DNA from 2 places in the Eubacterium sp. SB2 genome. Region 1 is predicted to be linked to the other one. Evidence: riboswitches for the same ligand, from Rfam matches in the RefSeq annotation. Region 1 holds a riboswitch; the other holds the start of a gene.

Region 1 (6,255 bases):
GAGCGATAACAGAGCTTATCTACTACAATCATGCCGCCTTCCTTCCCGGAATCTTATTCCATCTTTTTCTGCCATTTTTTTCTTTCTACGAATCGTCCCATCACAAAAGCGATGATGCCGACCCCGATCCCTGTTTGGATACAAAAGATCAGGCTTTCTACCTCACCCGGCAGTTCGCCGCCCAGTGCGGTCTCCAGCACCGGTGTAAACCACGGAGTGTATTCCCCCTGAATCTCTTCTATCATGACGCTCCCCGCGTCATCAGAACCGCCGAACTCAGCGCCTTTTTTCACAAACAAGGGCACAATTGCAATTAATACAGCTGCGATCAGAAGAATAATAACTGTTTTCATATTTTTACTCATCCTATTTTGCCTCCTTTAAAAATCCAATTGCCTTGAGTTCCGGTTTTGCATAAGATTCCAGGCCGATGACGATGATAACCGTAAGGATGCCTTCGATTACTGCCAGCGGGAGCTGGGTCGGTGCAAATACACCCAGAAATTTAACGGCAGATGCCGCAACACCGCCGGCCTCGGATGGGTAAGCGAGCGCAAGCTGGATGCTGGTCACACAGTATGTAAAGATATCGCCCAGAAAAGCCGCCAGAAAAACGGATACTTTTCGGTTCACATTCATTTTTTTACAGAGCTGAAAGATTCCAAATGACAGAAGCGGTCCCGCTATAGCCATGGAAAATGTGTTTGCCCCCAGTGTTGTCAGTCCGCCGTGTGCCAGCAGAATCGCCTGGAACAAAAGCACGATAATTCCCAGTACGCTGACTGCCGCCGGACCAAATAGGATTGCCCCCAGCCCTGTGCCCGTCATATGGGAACAGCTTCCCGTCACGGAAGGAATCTTCAGGGAAGAAATCACGAAAATAAACGCCCCCGCCATTGCAATCAATGTGATGGTCTTTCTGTTTTCTTTTAATCTTTTTTTCAGGGAAATCAGGCCGGCAACCAGGAACGGGACACAGATAACGCCCCAGGCAATGCAGTATTTAACCGGAAGGTACCCCTCCATAATGTGCATTGCATTCACTGCCGGTGTGACGGCAAACATCAGCGCAAACGCGATGGCTGCCTTGAGTAAGAATTTTTCTTTTTTTGACATGTTTCTCTCTCCTTTTTTGTGATATGTTGTCTCGAAATACCTCCCAGGTATACCACAAAATCGTATGAGATCTGCGGCATAACACCCGGTCATATCCCCGTAACCATTCAGATCCATTTAAAAGCGGGTTTTCTGACTCAGGCATCAACACGGTATTCCGCCTTCCCATGAGAATTCTCACAGTGACATCATGGATACCATTCCACCTATACAGCAACGGGTATTGTGCAGGATTCCCACCTGCTTCCCCTGCGGCCGTCCGCTGCAGATTCTATACTCCACTTGGACAGCTTACTTTTAAATTGTATGCCAGACCTGAACTATATACCGAAAGGGTAACATTCCCCTTTTGGCTGCTTTTTATCGGAGGTATCTCCCCCTAATACTCGATTCCCCGTCTTGCCCGGATCTCCCGGTCAAAGGGGTGTTTGATTTTCCGGATCTCGGAAACATAATCCGCAAGTCCGATCAACTTTTCGTCCGGATTCCGTCCGGTCAGGACGACCTCCAGTTCCTTAGGTTTCTTTTCCAAAAAGGCCAGCGACTTAGCGTGATCAATAAGGCCGTAATGATAAGCAGCCATAAACTCGTCGACCACAAGCATATCATACTCTCCGGATAAAGCCTTTTCACAAACTGTATCCCACAGCCGGGCATAAGTCTCCTGCGCCTCTGCTTTCTCCGCGTCGGACAGCGTGTTGAAGAATCCAAATGATTTGTCCATATGGAGTACCGTAATTCCCTCCACGGCATCCAGAATCTTTAGTTCTCCGGAATCCTCATTCTTCAGAAAACGCGAAAAAAGAACCTTCATACCGCTTCCGGCCGCTCTGACAGCAAGCCCTGTTGCGGCAGTCGTCTTCCCTTTTCCATCTCCACAGTAAATATGTATCAGCCCGTTTTTCATGCACTCACCTCATCCAAAACCTCTTTTATTTTATCATAAATTGTCTGATTATGCAATTTTCACTATCTATCATTGTATATGATTTTCCGTTCTTCCGTTTGTACTTTTTTCTCTTTTTTATGTAATTTTTTAAGGACGGAGGGCAAAGGGGTCAGACCCCTCTGCAGAGGGGTCTGACCCCTTTGCCCTCCGTATTCAGAATATTCTGAATATACTCCTTTATTTCTTCCACACTGTACCCTGATTCTGCAGGCCTTCCAACCACTACAAGCGTTACCCCGGTCTCTCTGGCAGCCTCCAGTTTTTCCTCAAATCCCCCCGCTTTGCCTGATTCCTTAGTCACAAAATAGTCTGCTCCTGTGTATTTCAGCATGGCGGTATTTAATTCTTTTGAGAAGGGCCCCTGCATGGCGATAAGGTGGGAACCCTTGAAGCCAAGCGCCACGCTCTCTTCCACAGACTCTTTTGTCGAAAGAACCCTGGCAAAGCACCGTTCTTTGTAATGATCGATCGCTGTGTACAGCTTTAATTCTTTGCTACCTGTGGAAATAAATATCCGGCCTTCCCGTGTTTTGAGAAACTCTACTGCTTCTGCTACGGAATTTACGATTACCATATTGCGGTAAGAACCGGCGGCGCCGCCTGTCCCGCTTGCGTCCCGCAGACAGCGGATATAACCGGCGCCGCTCCTCTTACAGGCATTTTGTATATTCTCCGTGGCCAGGCGCGCAAAGGGATGAGTGGCATCAATCACAAACCTGATCTGATTCTCCCTGATAAATCCGGAGATCGCCTCTTCGTCCATCCGTCCCGCTGTGACCTGGATATTTTGAATTCCCTCCACACATTCCATTCCGTACTCTGTAGCCGTACTGACGAAGGCCGGCGCAGACAGCGTGCCTAAAAATTCAGCCAGCATTCTTCCTTCTGATGTTCCCGCAAACAGCAGAATACTCATTCTTCCGTTCTTCATATTCCTTTTCCTCCCGCCTCTTCCGCAGACTGTTTATTTCTGATATTAGAGTTTATTTTAAGTAAGCAACTGACATATTCTGGAAATATTCCGGTTGTGTTTGAACCTCTTTCACAGTATAATATATCACATAACAAATTGAAACCACAAACATAAGGGAGCTTTTATATGTTTTTTAATCTAATTGGATTTATTCGGAAAGACTTAGACCTAAAAGAAGCCTATTTTAAAAGTGCGGAAAATGAAATTGCAGAAAAAAATCTGGTTCTTCTTCAGATTTCCAGTCTGCTCAACGCCCTTCTCCTTGTCTTATTTTATATAATAACCCCGTTTATCATTAAAGGCTGGGCAATCACATTACAACATTTTCTCTTTCTTCCGGCTGCACTGGCCTTTTTCATCATCTCTACGGTTTATGCAAAAACAGGCCGCAGAAACAAGCGCGTGATAACCGGCATCTGCCTGGCTTTTGAAGTCACGCTGTTTGCTTTTGTTATTTCTATAGATGTCTTTCCTTACCCGGATGCTCCCAGCTCTTTCCTCCCGCTTTTATATATTGCGTTTCCAGCGCTGTTTATCCTCCGTTTCCGCCAGATGTTCACGATCATGTTTCTGGTCGAGATCGTTTACGCCGTTGCAGTTATACAGATCAAAAATCCGCTGATGGCAGAAAATGACATCTTTAATTCTGTCGTTGCCTTTATCTTTTCGCTGGCAGTTGCCCACGTAATCCTGAAACTCCGCGCCGATGACCACGACATACGCAGCCGTTACAAACGCCTGAGCATGCTGGATTCCCTTACCGGCATTCTAAACAAAAAGTCCTGTGAAAATGCAATTTCCCAGTATCTGAATACAAACACCCCCGTGCATTGCGCCTTGCTATTTCTGGATCTGGACGACTTCAAAAAGATCAATGACACCATCGGCCACTCCGCCGGCGACCGTCTTCTGGAAGAGACCGGAAAATTACTCCACAAAACATTCCACGCCTCAGATATCATCGGCCGTGTCGGCGGAGATGAATTCATGGTACTACTCACAAACTACCAGGATTCAAAGGAGTCTCTGAAAAAGAGGTGCACCACCTTGCAGCGCACTCTCCAGCAGATTATGCAGAACCACGGAGTGCAGGCTACCTGCAGTATAGGCGCACTTCTGGTCAAAGGACAGTCCATCAGCTTCCAAACCGCATACACCCTTGCCGACAAATACCTGTACGAAGCAAAATCATCCGGAAAAAACAACTGTATCGTCCAAAACCTGAACAAAGAATGATCCCAGTAAAGATCTTCATGTGTATGTATACGCTGACTGCTTCAAAAAACCGGTGCCGGATATGTGTGCTCCTTACCCACATATCCGGCACCGGTATTTTAGAAGCAGTCAGTAGTACGGGTACAAATCGCAGCGGCATATTCAGCCCCGGTAACTTTCCTCCATCCCTGACATGGAGCGCCCCCTTCTCACTATCTCATTCCCCCACCCACTCATGGATCTCGCCGCAGGCAATCATTTCGCCGCTGTCCCCGGACGGCTGTGTCTTAAAATCATCCGGGTTCATATGGATGACTACTGTTCTGCCGACCACATCATCCGGGTAAAATCTTCCGGTATACACCGCACTGCAGGCTGCACCGTGTGTAGACAGCAGAGGCGGCAGATCACCGGCATGTTCCGGGTGTTCCGTATGTTCGGGATTAAAATGTCCATCGGCATCTGCAAAAGGCTCCTCTGCATTCCCGGAACATTGTTTTCCCTCATGAATGTGGAAGGCAAAAAATCTGCTCATATCCGGCGCATTTTCATCCGGCAGCCCGTATACCTCCGCCATCACGATCGTCCCTCCGTATACTTCATAGAAATAAACCATTCCATGGATCTCCGGGTATTTATCCGATCCTTTTATCTTTGCAGAAGCTTCCGGCATTCCGTTTAATTTTTCAACCATATCATCATCCTCCTCTGCTCAGTATATGCAGCATCTCGGAGGATGTTCATGCTTTGCGTAAACAAAAATCACAGCGCCTATTCAAAATACATATAGTCCATATAAAATTCGTTAAAATGTTTGTCATTGGAGAGCTGTACTTCCGATGAACTCTCCAGAATACGCTGCACGCGCTCTGTGCAGTCGCTGCTTAACAGGTATGTCCGGGTTCCTTTCAGACAGCTGTTTCCTACCGCCTCAATCTTATCCTGGCATTCTTCCGGAAGCAGTCCGATTCCCACGGCTTTTACGATATCCATCTTATATCCAAAGCCGCCTGCAATATAAATAGCCTCTATATCTTCATAGGATGCACCGAAGTTCAGGATTAATGTCTCAAGCCCGGCACGTACTGCGGATTTGGCAAGCTGTATTTCCCTTACATCCTTCTGGAAAAATGAGATCTCCGTACCATCGCTGCCGACCGCAAGCGGAAAGCCGTCGTCGAAATAATCTTCTTCCATAAGCCCCGTCTCATCCACAAGCTCGGCCTTTACCAGCTCATATACCATATCGATCACCCCGGTGCCGCAGATTCCAACCGGTTTGCCATCCTGGATCGTCCCGGTAACTGCATGGCCGTCCTTCAGTTCAACTTTGCAGATCGCTCCCGGCACACTTCCCGTCCCAAAGGTAATATTGCCGCCCTCGAATGCAGGGCCCGCTGCCGTTGAAGTCGTCAATATCCTGTCCTTATTGCCGATCGCCATCTCCCCATTGGTTCCCAGATCCACAAGGACAGACACCTTTTCTCTCTTGTCAAAATCCAGAGAATACAGGCCCGCCACAATATCGCCGCCCACATAAGTAGAGATTCCGGGGAAAATCACTACCTCAAAGTCCCTGTCTGCCTGCTCAAACAGTTCTCCGTACGTTGTATGTATGGTATCTATGTTAACTGGCGTGAAAGGAAATACGCCCAGCGTTTCACAAGAGTACCCCATCAGCAGGTGTACCATGGTCGTATTGGCTCCGATCACCATCTTCTCCACCCGGATCTTCCCATTTTCTGTCAGGCTCTCTATTCCCTGCATGAGGTCAGTCTGGATACTTTTTCTCAGAGCCTCTCTTTTACCTCCGTTGGAGGCTTCAATCCTGCTGATTACATCCGCACCGTACGCCCTCTGCCTGTTGATTGTAGTGAAAACGTCTTCTGCTTCCTGTGTCTCCATGTTGATCAGCTGCATGGCGATCGTCGTCGTTCCGATGTCCACAGCAATTCCATACCGGCCTCCGGTCTTAGCACTGCTCTTCGCTGCTTTTCCCGCT
Region 2 (6,255 bases), on a different contig from region 1:
GAAGATTTCTTCGTGCTCGTAGATATTTGGATAGAATACCGCATCCATATATACATGCATCAGATTCTGGAAATCCTTGTCATTGCAGCTCGCAACCGGATAAACCGTCTTGTCCGGATAGGTCATGGCATTCAAAAAAGTGTTCAGGGAACCTTTCACCAGTTCTACGAAAGGGTCCTTAACCGGGAAGTCCCTGGAACCGCACAGTACAGAATGTTCCATGATGTGCGGAACACCCGTGCTGTCGGAAGGCGGGGTGCGGAATCCAATGGAAAATACCTTGTTCTCGTCATCGTTTTCCATTAACAGAACTCTCGCCCCGGTCTTTTTATGTCGCAAAAGGCTGCCCTTCGATTTTAAATCTGATAAGTCTTCTTTTAATATCAGTTCGTATGCATCCAAATCATAAATACTCATAGTACACCTCTCTTTTTATTCGATGTGAACATTATAGCATCTAAATCGTTACAATAAAAGGGGGCGGTTTGGGGGGAGGGAAGTTTTTTGGCTGGGTGGTTCGCGAAGTGTGCGTCAGAATGTCCGGCCGGGTGCAGATAAACATGCTGTGTGAGAAATGCGGGCGCTGCGCTAAGCGGCAGTAAGGAGGAAACGGACAGAAACGTATGGCACCGAAAGCATTCACCGTCCAGGCTGATGCCTGAACGGCTCAGGCTTTCTTGAAAACTGATTCGGAGATCAGTTTTCAGCCATACGTTTCTGTCCGTTTCCTCCTAACTGCCGCTAAGCTCGCTGGGAGCATTTTTCACACAGCATGTTTATCTGCACCCGGCCGGACATTCTGACGCACGCTTCGCTGGGCTCATCCGGGCGGAAAGCTTGACTCCCGGGGAGGGGGAACCGCTGTGGGGGTGGCGGATTGGAGTGAATTGGCGGACAGGTGTTTAACATCTACTGGGGGTGGAATAGGATGTGTTTTTGGTTGGTTTGGTCTGTGTATAGGGTTGCGTGTACTCCGTATACTTCGTGGATTGTTTTTTCTGTCAGGACTTCCTGGGGCGGGCCTTGGGCTGCTATTTGGCCGTTTTTTAGGACGTATATGTAGGTGCAGTAGAGTGCGGCTATGTTTAGGTCGTGGATTGCGGCTATTATGGTTTTGTTTTGGGCTTTTACCAGATTCATTAGTTCTAGCTGGTATTTGATGTCCAGGTGGTTTGTGGGCTCGTCCAGGATCAGGCAGGGTGTGTCCTGGACGAATGCGCGGGCTATCAGGACTCTTTGTTTTTCGCCTCCTGAGAGGGTGAGAAAACTCTGATTGCTTATGGAATGGAGTCCGATCTTTTTTAAGATTTCTTGTACTGTTTTTTTGTCGGTTTTGTCTTCTGATTCCAGCATCTTTTTTCTGGCGTGGCGGCCCATCATTACGACTTCTTCTACGGTAAAGTCAAAGCTTGATTCCTGCTCCTGGATGAGGACCGATAATTTTTCTGCCATTTCACGGTTGCTTATGGCTGTTAGATCTTCCCCCATGAGGAAGATGCTGCCTTCCTGTGGTTTGAGGACTTTGTATATGTTTTTTAGAAGTGTAGACTTTCCGCTGCCGTTCGGGCCGATTATGCCTACAAATTCTTGCTTTTTTATGTGCATCTCAATCTGGGATAGTATTTGTCTGTCCCGGACTTGATAAGAAAGTTCTTTGATTTCTATCATTTCATACTGATCCCCCTATTTAAATTCGTATTGACGCACCTTTATCATCCATAGGAATAATGGCGCCCCGATAAATGCTGTCAGGATTCCTATGGGGATTTCCGTCGGCGGATGAAGCATTCTGGCTCCCACATCTACCCAGATCATGAATAGGGCGCCTGTAAGAACTGAAAGCGGGATTAGTTTTTTGTGATCTGCTCCTACGATGGAGCGGACCATATGGGGAACTACCAGCCCGATAAAACCAATACATCCGCTTACTGCAACTGCAGAGGCTGTCAATAAGGCAGACACAATGATGAGAATCCGCCTCACAATATTTACGTTTACTCCAAGTGTAATGGCTGAATGTTCTCCCATCAGCAGTGCGTTTAAGGCCCTGGACAGGTACATCAGGCACAAAAATGCCGGGATTATGAGTATCCCCAATAAAGGGATATCGCTCCATGCTGCGCTTCCCAGTCCACCCAGCATCCAGAAGGTTGCCTCTCTTACTGCCGCATCATTCGGAGCTGTATATACGATGTAATTCGTCAAAGCGCTGAATAAAGATGAAACAGCGACTCCCACTAGTATTAAACGGATTGGAGTCACTGTATTTCCTGTTCTTGCCAGAGTGTACACAAAAAGCATTGATACAAGCGCTCCGGCAAAAGCTCCTGTGGAGACAGTTAACCTCCCGCCCCATGGAAGCCAGACCCCGGCAAGCATTGCCAGTACGGCTCCCAGAGATGCGCCGGATGAGATTCCCAGCACATACGGTTCTGCAAGCGGATTCTTGGTAAATGCCTGCATACAGATCCCGGAAAGTGTTAGACCCGCTCCTACAAGGCCGCCCAGCAGAACCCTGGGCACCCTTAAAAACCAGACGATATTCTGTGTACTGCTTTTCATTTCTTCTATAGAAATCAGATGCTCCAGGCCAATGTACTGGGATATGTTATACAGTACAATTTTCCAGACGGAAAAAAAGTCTATGGTAACCGGCCCGATTCCGACGGCCAAAATAATAGAAATGATAAGCAGTATACAAAGAATAATCGAGCTTAAAACGCTATGTTTCTTTATAGTCATACAAATATTCTTCATACCTGTGCATCACTTTCATTCAAAACAGTCCGGATGGAATGCCTTTGCAAATTTTTCAATTGTATCCCCCGTCATAGAGCTTGCGAATACCTCGCAAAGATTTACAGAAATAATTCTGTCATTTGCAATTGCCGGTACGGCTGCCAATGTCGGATTCTCTTTTAATTCGGATATTTTCTGTTCTAAGGAAGTATCGCCGTAATCGTCTATTACAATAACTTCCGGGGCACGCTCCACTACTTCTTCCCAGCTTACATTTGCCCAGGTCTTATCCATATCGGAAAAGATATTTTTCCCTCCTGCGTGTTCAATCAGTTTTGCAGTAAAATTATTTCCGCAGGTATATGCTCCGCCATCTTGCGCCATATCATAAACAAATACTTTTACGGTTTCCTGACCCTTCACCGCATTTTCTGCCGACTCGATCTGAGCTTTCATTGCATCTACGATTTCTTCTGCTTTATCTTCCAGATCAAAGATGCGTCCAAGGTTATAAAAATCTTCATATACAACATCAACATCTGCACCGATGGTATACCCTTCAATAGACGCTAGTGACATGATACCATAGCCGTTTAATGTCTCGTGTTCTGTATTATTTTTTTCAGAAAATGCACTGGACCGCCCATAAATAAAATCCGGCTCCTCAGCCAGAATTGCCTCCAATGAGGGGGCTGACTCTGCAAGTTCCGGAATCTTCAAATACTCATCATTCCACTTCGGGTTGATTTTAGAATTTGTATATGCCCTGCCTATAATTTTGTCTCCCAGTCCCATTGCCATTAATTCGTCACCCGTGCATGCATTTGCTGCAATTACTCTTTCAGGCACGTGTGTAAATGTAACTTCAATATCATCCTGCGTTTTTAATGTGAAAGGAAATTCCCCCTCAGATTTAGATTCTTCTTCCTGTGCCGGCTTTGCCTTTTCCGCGGCTGCTGCATCCGCATCGGAAGCATCTTTTCCACATGCTGTAATACTCATTCCTAATGCAAGCACCAGCATTATGCTAATCAGTTTGTTTCTCAATTTCATACTTTTTCTCCTCTTTTCAATAATAGTTTAAAACTATCCTCATAGATATCCATCTTCATTTTCTCCATTTTGCTTATAACTGCATAAGAATAGAACGGGCTAGACCACTTTGCGCGCCGCCGCGATGCCGCTTTGCGGCTATATACCTTATCGCGGCGTGTGCATCTTTGTGATATAGGAAATTCCTCTGGAATTTCCTATATCACAAAAAAGACATCTGCCCGAAATTAGCAAATGTCTAATACATGTGTATCCATTAGGTATACACAAATAAAGTTGTTTTCAAAAATGTACATAACAACTTTAAATATTCAGACAGGACGCTTTTAACCGGAAGTTTCCTCTCTTATTCGTCAAACAGGTTTCCTGACTTCCAGATTATCGCTCATGCTGTGCCTTCTCACAAAATAAAGATTCTGCAATGACATCTTACAGCTTTCACTCCCTGGATACAGTGGCCGGACCGTTCAGGCTTTTCACCTGATTCCCTTTTACCTCTTACGAGCATTTGATGAATAGTATGATTCAGTTTTTCCAGACAAACATACCCTGAAATAAGAAAATTGTCAATAAAAGAACGGGGATCTGATAAAAAATTACAAATAGTTCTTATATTTTTCGTAATAACGCGAATACCCGCCCCGTTGCAGATACACATGCTGCGGGACAGGTATTCTGACGTAACAGTTCGGGCCTGCCTGAACTGTTACATTCTGACTGGGCTTTGCGGAAACATCAGGATGATAAACCTGCCTTTTGCCCTTTATGCCTGCTGGCTTCGTAAAGGCCCCTTACTATCAGGTTTATGAAGAGGAGGAGCATGCACATAGCTACGGCAGGAGCGGTCTGACCGGCGCCTTCGAGGCTTACTATGGCTACGGAGGCTATGGGGGCGGTGGGGGTAAACAGGAATACGACCGCGGATACGGTAACCAGGGAATTTACGAAAAAGTATACCCACATTTCGCAGATTGCGGGCGTGCACAGGGGGAGGGTGACGCGGCGCAGGGTCTTGTAGAATGGGACTGCGAGGGATTCGGATACAGTTTCGAATTCTTTGTCAAGCCTTTTCAGAGCGGTTGTGGCGGTGCTAAAAGGTACGGAGTAGAAGTGTATCATGTTCGCCAGTACGATGATCCAGATGGTTCCGTATATAAAGTGGAAAGGGTTTTGTAATACGTAGCCGTCTGCGAATGGGATCTTGAAGTTTGGTGCGTTGAAGAACATAATGAAACTCAGGCCTACTACGGTTCCCGGTATCGCCAGGGGGGTGATGGAGAGCAGGTAAGTAATTCTTCTGCTGACCTTGAATTTCTGGTTTTTCTCAATCAGGTATGCTCCCAGGAATGTGATGAAAGTTCCCAGAAAAGCCGATATGAGCGCTATGATTATGGAATTTTTGAATGCAGTGGTTCCGCTGCCTGATGAGATTTGCCCCAGATCATAGTTGGAAAGTGTAAATGTCAGATTATAGGGCCAGAATTTGATCAGGGAGGCAAACAGAGCGACTGCGAAAAACAACAGCATAGCCAGTGTGATCACGAGACAGAATATCGTTGCCGCCATGTCGCTTGGCCTGTGGGGTTTAATCTGGTATGGTATCGATTTTGCGCTGATCGCCGCATTCTGCTTTTTATTTGTAATCCGGTCCACTGCGAAGGACAGTACGGCCGGAAACAGCAGGATGATTCCCACTACCGCACCCATGTTAAAGTTCTGCTGCCCGACCACCTGTTTATAGACGTCTGTGGCCAGTACGTTGTAGTTGCCGCCCACAACCGAGGGGGCTCCAAAATCGGTAAAACTGTATGTAAACGCTACAAATATGGCGCTGATCAGCCCGTACTTGACGTTCGGTATGGTGATCGTAAACATTTTCCGGATCGCCGAAGTGCCCATTGTTTCCGCCGCCTCATACAGACGGTTGTCTGCAGCAGAAAATGCCACCATCAGGATCGTTGTCGCCACTGGAAAGCAGTAGATGCTTTCGGCGATGATAATCCCCACCTTGCCGTATAAAGGCACCTGCCAGCCAAGTGCGGTGAAGATGCCTTTATTTCCAAACAGGTAGATCAATGCGATACCAAGAAGCATGGTGGGGGCAAAGATCGGGATCATTCCGATGTATCTGAAAAAGCCTTTCCACGGTACATTTTTTCTCGACAGGGAATAGGCGAAGAAAAATGCCAGTGTCACTGATATGAGTGTTGATACGGCTGCAATAAAAAAAGTATGTGATATGGAATAAACCATGGATTTGCTCTGAAAATATTTTGCAAACTGGGACAAGCCTGCAAATGCACCGCTCTTATCCTGAAATGCCTTCAGGAACAGGGTGCACAGGGGGAGAACCAGGAAGAGTACCAGAAAAATCATAACCAGGTAAATCGCGGCTCCTCTGACAATGTCTTCCTTCTCTCCACTCCTTACTAATTTTTTTATACGGTTCATGTTATGTTATTT

What was found. Region 1 has a riboswitch for cobalamin ahead of BN1938_RS06485 (energy-coupling factor ABC transporter permease). Riboswitches for the same ligand answer to the same signal wherever they lie in the genome.
Region 2: another riboswitch for cobalamin. It lies ahead of BN1938_RS15590 (ABC transporter substrate-binding protein); the one in region 1 lies ahead of BN1938_RS06485 (energy-coupling factor ABC transporter permease).

Annotation. Positions count from the first base shown of each region.
Region 1 covers NZ_LN865151.1:363,969-370,223, reverse strand. The annotation lists gene cbiQ (cobalt ECF transporter T component CbiQ) at 1-32, opposite strand, end outside; gene BN1938_RS06490 (energy-coupling factor ABC transporter substrate-binding protein) at 54-365, opposite strand; gene BN1938_RS06485 (energy-coupling factor ABC transporter permease) at 367-1,116, opposite strand; cobalamin riboswitch at 1,221-1,417, opposite strand; gene BN1938_RS06480 (cob(I)yrinic acid a,c-diamide adenosyltransferase) at 1,496-2,023, opposite strand; gene cobK (precorrin-6A reductase) at 2,175-2,996, opposite strand; gene BN1938_RS06470 (GGDEF domain-containing protein) at 3,165-4,274, shown strand; gene BN1938_RS06465 (superoxide dismutase family protein) at 4,471-4,947, opposite strand; gene BN1938_RS06460 (ASKHA domain-containing protein) at 5,025-6,255, opposite strand, start outside.
Region 2 covers NZ_LN865153.1:711,767-718,021, forward strand. The annotation lists gene BN1938_RS15575 (insulinase family protein) at 1-417, opposite strand, end outside; gene BN1938_RS15580 (ABC transporter ATP-binding protein) at 910-1,668, opposite strand; gene BN1938_RS15585 (FecCD family ABC transporter permease) at 1,684-2,742, opposite strand; gene BN1938_RS15590 (ABC transporter substrate-binding protein) at 2,773-3,792, opposite strand; cobalamin riboswitch at 4,131-4,319, opposite strand; gene BN1938_RS15595 (putative 2-aminoethylphosphonate ABC transporter permease subunit) at 4,528-6,243, opposite strand.